Luteipulveratus mongoliensis: one gene and its partner. Each later gene encodes a partner of the first gene's protein in a complex. Links are inferred from orthologs where the notes say so. Each region holds a gene or a part of one and is shown on either strand. Other genes may lie near its edges.

Region 1 (4,116 bases):
GCGACGTACCGATCGACCGGGCATTCGACATGATGGAACGACTCGTCGACCTCAACTTGCTTGAGAGCAGGCAGTTCGGTCGCTACCGTGCCCACGACTTAGTCGTCCTCCTCGGCCGCGAACTCGGCGCGGAACGCCTGACCGTTGCCGAACGCCAGTCCGCCATCACACGGGCCCTCGAGCACTATGTAGACATGGCCTGGCACGCGTCAGCGGTCTTTGAGCCGGCAAACGCGCGTCAGAGCCTCCGTCCGCTGCCCAAGGTTGCAAAGCCGTCCATGGTCTCGACCGCGGCGGAAGCAAGGGACTGGTTCGAACGAGAGATACCCAACGTCCGCCTACTGATGGCGCAAGCTCAGGAGATCGCGCCATCAGCTGTAGCCGACGTTGCGGCTGGCCTCTCGACCTACTTCCTCGCCAACGAACGCACATCGACGTGGGCGGCAATCCTGGAACATGCGCTCACCGTGGCTCCCCCAGGAAAGATCCACGCCATGCTCAACGCAGACCTTGGAGTAGCCCATGCTCAACTCGGACATTCAGACTCTGCATTGAGATATCTGAACATGAGCAAGGTCGAGTTCCTTGCCCACAAGCAGAATCGCTTCGTTTCGCTCGTGACCCTGAATGCCGGCAACGTCTTGAGGCGCATGGGCAGGGCTGACGACGCCGCCGAATATGCGAGTGAGGCTCTCCACATCAATAGACAGATTGACGATGCAAGAGGGCAGTCCAAGGCGCTATTCCTACTCGGATCGCTCCACCGCGATCGCGAGGAGTACGACAGTGCTCTCGAATGTCACGAGGAGGCCCTTGCCCTACGGCGAACAACGATGGATGAGCGTGGAATCGCCATCACGCTGGGCTCCATTGGCCTGACACGGGTGGAACTGGGCATGCACGCTCAAGGGGTCGCGAACTTGCAAGAGTCCGCACAGAAACTGCATGCGCTCGGTGATCGGATGGCCGAAGCCCGGGTACTCGACGACCTTGGGTGCGCCCTTCTCCTGGGTGGATCCGCCCAGGACGCAGTGCGGGTCCATCACGAGGCCCTGCAGATCGCTGTCGAACGCTCCGACCCATGGCTCGAGCAACAAATCACAGAGCACCTCGACAAGGCCCAGGCAGCGTGCGACGCAGACACACCATCTGAGCCTCCGCACCGGCCCGCCGTTTCGCCAGCGGACGGATGACGCCGCGGCCAACGCGCCACCTCCTCCGTAACGCGTCGTCGCACTGGCGAACCCGCAACGAGCCGACGAGCGCTCGCAGCCACGAGGCGTGTCGACTCAGCCCGCATCCGTCGAGCCTGGGGTCCGCCCACCATCCGGTCACGATTGAGCAACAGGGATCCGGAAGCCTTTGACTCAAACGCCCACGGGCGTCAGGTTGAGGCGGCAGTCTTGATCTCACATTCTGGATGACAAGGTAGGTGCTGGGTTCCCGTGACCGCTCCGCTCGAAGTCGGCCCTGGGCACGTGCCACAGCTTGAGACCCTCGCTGAAGCCAAGAAGATCGAAGGGCGGTCGCTCGGCCGCATCGCCTGGAGCCGCCTCAAGCGCGACCGCGTAGCCATGGGCGGAGGCATCGTCATCGTGCTGCTCACGCTGATGGCGATCTTCGCACCGCTCATCGTCAACATCTTCGGCACCGACCCCAACGTCTGGCACACCGACCTGGTGGACACCCAGGGCGGCACGATGGCCCCGCACGGCAAGTTCGGCGGCATGAGCTGGGATCACCTGATGGGCGTCGAGCCGCAGAAGGGTCGCGACATCTTCAGCCGGGTCGTCTACGGCTCGCGCATCTCGCTGCTGATCGCCTTCCTTGCGACGCTGCTGTCGGTGGTCATTGGCACCACGATGGGGATCATCGCCGGCTTCTTCGGCGGTCGGGTCGATGCGCTGATCAGCCGGCTGATGGACCTGTTCCTCGCGTTCCCCATCCTGGTCTTCGCCATCGCCCTCGCCGGAGTCATCCCGGACGCGGCCTTCGGCTTGAAGGGCGATCCGCTGCGAATCACCCTGATGGTGTTCATCATTGGCTTCTTCAACTGGCCCTACATCGGCCGGATCGTGCGCGGCCAGACGTTGTCTCTGCGCGAGCGCGAATTCATCGATGCCTCCCGAAGCCTAGGCGCCAAGCGTCCTCACATCCTGGTCAGTGAAGTGCTACCCAACCTCATGCCGCCGATCCTGATCTACGCGACATTGCTGATCCCGACCAACATCCTGTTCGAGGCCGCCCTGTCCTACCTCGGTGTCGGCATCAAGGCGCCCACCGCGACGTGGGGCGGAATGCTCTCTGATGCGGTCTCTTACTACACGATGCCGCACTTCATGCTCTGGCCCGGACTCGCGATCTTCGTGACCGTGCTGGCCTTCAACCTCTTCGGGGACGGGCTGCGCGATGCGCTCGACCCGAAGGGCAACCGATGACTCCTCGACACCACCGCACCTGGCTCGACAAACGGCCAGCTCCACACAGAAGGGGTGTACCCACACCATGAGAAAACAGCGATTGAAGCTCACGGTCGCCGCTGGCGCCGTGCTCGCGTTGGGGCTGACCGCATGCGGGGGCAGCTCCAGCGACGGCACCTCCGGTGACGGCAACGGCAAGGGCGGTAAGGAAGCCTTCAACGCCGGCCTGACGTCGGTGCTCAACCCGTCCACCAAGAAGGGCGGCATCATCAAGCTCGCCCACTCCGAGGACTGGGACACCCCAGACCCCGGTGAGACGTACTACGGCATGTCCTGGGACTTCCTGCGCGTCTACGGCCGCTCGCTGCTGACCTTCAAGGCGGCTCCCGGCAAGGCCAGCAATGAATTGGTCCCGGACCTTGCTGAGAGCCTCGGCAAGCCGACCGATGGCGGCAAGACCTGGACGTACAAGATTCGCAAGGGCGTCAAGTACGAGGACGGCAAGGAGGTGACGGCGCAGGACGTGAAGTACGCGGTCCTTCGCTCGACCGACAAGGTCACCTTCCCCAACGGTCCGGCGTACTTCGAGCAGTTCCTCAACCTGCCGAAGGACTGGAAGGGCCCCTACAAGTCCAAGGGGATGAACACCGACTCGGCGATCAGCACCCCGGACAACTACACGATCGTCTTCCACCTCAAGCAGGCTTTCGGTGGCTTCGACTACCTGGCCCAGCTGCCGCAGACCGTGCCTGTGCCGCAGGCCAAGGACACGGGCTCGAAGTACCGCAACCACGTGATCTCCAGTGGTCCCTACATGTTCGACAAGGTGCAGAACGGCAAGCTCTACACCCTGAAGCGCAACCCGCACTGGGACGCCAAGACCGACCCGCTGCGTAAGGCGCTGCCGGACGGCTACGAGGTCACGCTCAACGTCGACGCCAATGACATCGACAACCGCATCAAGGACGGCAGCCTCGATGTCGACATCGCTGGTACGGGTGTCCAGGCTGCGGCCCAGGGCACCATTCTCGCGGACCCGGCGCTGAAGGCTCGGTCGGACAACCCGACCATCGCGCGCCTGCAGTACCTGTCGATCACGTCGCAGGTGAAGCCGTTCGACAACATCGAGTGCCGCAGGGCCGTGATGTACGGCATCGATCAGACGGGCTACCAGACGGCGTACGGCGGCCAGTTCTCCGGTGGTGACCTCGCGACGACGGTCATGCCGCCGAGCATCCCGGGTTACTCCAAGTTCGACCTGTACCCGAACGGCAAGGACCACAAGGGCGACCTGACCAAGGCCAAGGAGAGCCTGACCAAGTGCGGTCAGCCGAACGGCTTCTCCACGACCATGCTCTACCGGGCCGACCGCCCGAAGGAGCGGGCCACCGCCGAGTCGGTGCAGCAGTCACTCAAGCGGATCGGCATCAAGCTCACGCTCAAGGGTGTTCCGTCCGGTGACTACTTCTCCCAGTTCGCCGGCAACCCGCCCTACATGCGCAAGAACGGTGTCGGTCTCGCCACCAACAGCTGGGGTGCGGACTGGAACGACGGCTTCGGGTTCATCTCGCAGATCGTCGACAGCCGCGTCATCCGGGAGACCGGTGGCTCATCCAACGTGAGCGTGCGCATTCCGCAGGTCAACCAGATGCTCGACAAGGCTGTCGCCACCGTCGACAAGGGCGCGCGAGACGCG
Region 2 (3,667 bases), 1.4 Mb from region 1 along the record:
CCTTCCACACCTCGGTGGTGCCGTGAACCGACTTCTTGGACTTGGCGTCCGCCTTGGCCCGGTCGCGCTGCTCCTGCATGAGCCGGCGGAAGCCCGGCTCATCGACCTCGACACCGTGCTCGGACGCCATCTCCAGCGTCAGGTCGATCGGGAATCCGTAGGTGTCGTGCAGCTGGAACGCCTGAGCACCCGACAGCCGCGCCGGCCCCTGGTCACCGGTCGACGCCTGCGTCTGCTTGGCCTTGGTCACCGCGGTGTCGAGGATGGTCGTCCCGGACTCCAGGGTGCGACGGAACGCCTCCTCCTCGGCATAGGCGATCTGGCTGATCCGCGCGAAGTCGGTCTCCAGCTCGGGGTAGGACGCCTTCATCCGGTCCATGCTGATCGGAAGCAGCTCCGGGAGCGCCTTGTCCGCATAACCGAGCAGACGCATCGCCCGCACCGCGCGCCGCAGCATCCGGCGCAGCACGTAGCCGCGCCCCTCGTTGCCCGGCGTGACCCCGTCACCGATCAGCATCAGCGACGAACGCACGTGATCGGCCACCACCCGCAGGTGGATGTCGTCCGGGTGGCTGTGCGCCGCGTCCGGCCCGGAGTGAGCGCCGTACTTCTTGCCCGTCATCTCCGCGGCACGGTCCAGCACCGGGAAGACCTCATCGATCTCGTACAGGTTGTCGACGCCTTGCAGCAGCGAGGCGATGCGCTCCAGGCCCATTCCCGTGTCGACGTTGCGCGCGGGCAGCTCGCCCGCCACGTCGAAGTCCGCCTTGCTGCGCACTGCGGAGAGCTCGTACTGCATGAAGACGAGGTTCCAGATCTCCATGTAGCGGTCCTCATCGACCGCCGGCCCGCCCTCGACGCCGTACTCGGGACCGCGGTCGACAAAGATCTCCGAGCTCGGACCACCGGGACCCGCTACGCCCATGTGCCAGTAGTTGTCGTTCTCGTCGCGCCGGGTGATCCGCGCCTCCGGGATGCCGATCACGTCGCGCCACAAGGCGTACGCCTCGTCGTCGTCCTTGAAGACGGTCGGCCAGAGGCGATCCGCGTCCAGTCCGTATCCACCGTCTGGCTGAGGCGTCGTCAACAGCTCCCAGGCCATCTCGATGGCGCCGCGCTTGAAGTAGTCGCCGAAGGAGAAGTTGCCGTTCATCTGGAAGAACGTGCCGTGACGGGAGGTCTTGCCGACCTCGTCGATGTCGCCGGTCCGCACACACTTCTGCACACTGGTCGCGCGCTCCCAGGGCGGGGTCTGCTGACCGAGGAAGTAGGGCTTGAACGGCACCATGCCGGCGTTGACGAACAGCAGGTTGGGGTCGTCATAGATCAGCGGGGCGCTCGGCACGACCGAGTGGCCCTTGCTCTCGAAGTAGCGCAGCCAGCGGCGGCGGATCTCAGCGGTCTCCATGAGGGTTCCTTCATCGTTCGGGCGCAGCACCAGCTGCGCAGCCGGCATCAGCGCCGGCGGAGGGTCAGGGCGTCGGAGGCAGGGCCGATCGGCCCTGGATAGCTCGCCTGACCATCCGGGTGCACTCACCCAGCAGAACGCTCACTGACTCTCCTCTTGCAGGACACATCGATGCGCACGACCCTACCGTTGAGGGCCGTGCGCACCGACATCTGTTTCGGGTTGATCCGACTAGACGGGAGTGTCCTCCAACGTCGCGGTCAGGTCGTCCTTGATCTCCGGGAAGTGGCAGGCGATGCTGTGGCCTTCGCGGGCCCCGGTCTTGATCTGCAGGACCGGCTCCTCCTGCGAGCAGATCTCCTGCGCCTTCCAGCAGCGGGTGCGGAAGCGGCATCCACTCGGCGGATTGATCGGGCTCGGTACATCGCCCTCCAGCCTGATGCGCTCCTTCGGCTCAGCGCCGCGCACGACGTTGAGGTCAGGGGCCGCGGACAGCAGAGCCTGGGTGTACGGGTGCTGCGGGGCCTCGTAGATGTCCTCGCGGTCACCGACCTCCATGATCTTGCCGAGGTACATCACCGCGACCCGGTCACAGAAGTGCCGAACGACACCGAGGTCGTGCGCCACGAACACGAACGCCAGGTTCAGCTCACGCCGCAGCTTCTCGAGCAGGTTCATCACCTGCGCCTGGATCGAGACGTCGAGCGCGGAGACCGGCTCGTCAGCGACGATCAGCCGCGGCTCGACGGCCAGCGCTCGCGCGATCCCGATGCGCTGCCGCTGGCCGCCCGAGAACTCGTTCGGGTACCGGTTGATGTGCTCCGGGTTGAGGCCGACCAGCTCAAGCAGTTCCTGGACCCTGGCCTTGCGCTTGTCCTTGGGGACCAAGTTGTGGATCTCCAGGGGCGTGCTGATGATCGTGTTGACCGTCTGCCGCGGGTTCAGCGACTGGTACGGGTCCTGGAAGATCAGCTGCATGTCACGGCGCAGGGGCCGTAGCGCCCGCTCCTTGGCATGGCCGATCTCCTGGCCGTCGAACTTGATCGAGCCGGACGTCGGCTCGAGCAGTCGGGTGACCAGGCGGCCAGTTGTCGTCTTGCCGCAACCGGACTCCCCCACCAAGCCGAGTGTCTCGCCAGGCGCGACGTCGAACGAGACGCCGTCAACAGCGCGAACGCTCTTGTTGGCCGGAAAGAGGCCGTTGTACTCCTTGACCGGGTAGTGCTTGACCAGGTCGGTGACCTCGAGCAGTGCCTCGCGCGGGCCGCCACGTCGGGGATGGACCACCGTGTCCGAGGTCTCGGTGTCTGCTGTGCTCATGTCCATCACTCCAGGGTCGAGGCGATCTCGGCATCGAAGATGCCTCCGGGGTCAGCAAGGTGGCAGCGCGACGTACGCGTACTGTCGCCTCCGCGAACCTCCAGGGCCGGCAGCTCCTTGGAGCACAGGCCCCCGCCCACCCGGTCCATGAAGTCACACCGTGGGTGGAACGAGCACCCGGTCGGCAGGTTGATCAACGACGGCGGGAGACCACGGATGGTGCGCAGGTTGCCGCCCTTGGCCGACAGCTTGGGCACCGAGCCGAGCAGGCCCCAGGTGTAGGGATGCCGCGGTGTCGCGAGCACCTCTTTCGCCGTGCCGTGCTCGACCGCCCTGCCGCCGTACATCACCATGACGTCGTCAGCGACTTCGGCGACCACCGCGAGGTCGTGCGTGATCAGCACGATGGCCGACCCGAACTCGCGCTGGAGATCGTTCAGCAGGTCCAGGATCTGAGCCTGGACCGTGACGTCCAGAGCCGTCGTCGGCTCGTCAGCGATGAGCAGTCTCGGGTCATTGATCAGACCGAGAGCAATCATTGCGCGCTGACGCATACCGCCCGAGAACTCGTGCGGGTACTGCTTTGCCCGACGATCCGGGTTGGGGATACCGACGCGGTCGAGCATCTCGACCGCTCGCTTCATCGCCACTGACTTGGACACCTTGTGGTGCGCCAGGTAGCCCTCGGCGATCTGCGGCCCGATCTTCTTGAACGGGTGGAACGAGCTCTGCGGGTCCTGGAAGATCATCGAGACCGTGCTGCTGCGCATCCGGCGCATGACCGACGAGGAAGCGCGGACCATCTCGGTCCCGTCCAGCTCGATGGATCCGCTGATCCGGGTTCGCTTCGGATCGTGCAAACCCATCACGGCCATGCTGGAGACGCTCTTGCCCGACCCGGACTCGCCCACGATCGCCAACGTCTTGCCCTGGTCCAGG

What was found. The genes of interacting proteins can lie anywhere in the genome.
Region 2: the proteins of VV02_RS20400 (region 1) and VV02_RS13825 are in contact, whole or in part, in a cryo-EM structure (PDB 8Z21), measured with the Escherichia coli proteins. The link is inferred for Luteipulveratus mongoliensis from one-to-one orthologs.

Annotation. Positions count from the first base shown.
Region 1 is NZ_CP011112.1:4,315,469-4,319,584, forward strand. What follows is about bases 712-3,458. They hold VV02_RS20400 (ABC transporter permease), read left to right. Parts: upstream 712-1,478; coding sequence 1,479-2,438; downstream 2,439-3,458. Other genes in these bases: VV02_RS20395 (XRE family transcriptional regulator), read left to right, coding at 712-1,193; VV02_RS20405 (ABC transporter substrate-binding protein), read left to right, coding at 2,506-3,458. Also shown: more of VV02_RS20395, read left to right, coding at 1-711; more of VV02_RS20405, read left to right, coding at 3,459-4,116. UniProt on the Escherichia coli protein: Part of the ABC transporter complex OppABCDF involved in the uptake of oligopeptides and of the ABC transporter complex MppA-OppBCDF involved in the uptake of the cell wall murein tripeptide L-alanyl-gamma-D-glutamyl-meso-diaminopimelate.
Region 2 is NZ_CP011112.1:2,898,223-2,901,889, reverse strand. The notes cover bases 685-3,667. They hold VV02_RS13825 (ABC transporter ATP-binding protein), read right to left. Parts: upstream 2,729-3,667; coding sequence 1,640-2,728; downstream 685-1,639. Other genes in these bases: VV02_RS13820 (ABC transporter ATP-binding protein), read right to left, coding at 2,734-3,667; alaS (alanine--tRNA ligase), read right to left, coding at 685-1,408. Also shown: more of alaS, read right to left, coding at 1-684. UniProt on the Escherichia coli protein: Part of the ABC transporter complex OppABCDF involved in the uptake of oligopeptides and of the ABC transporter complex MppA-OppBCDF involved in the uptake of the cell wall murein tripeptide L-alanyl-gamma-D-glutamyl-meso-diaminopimelate.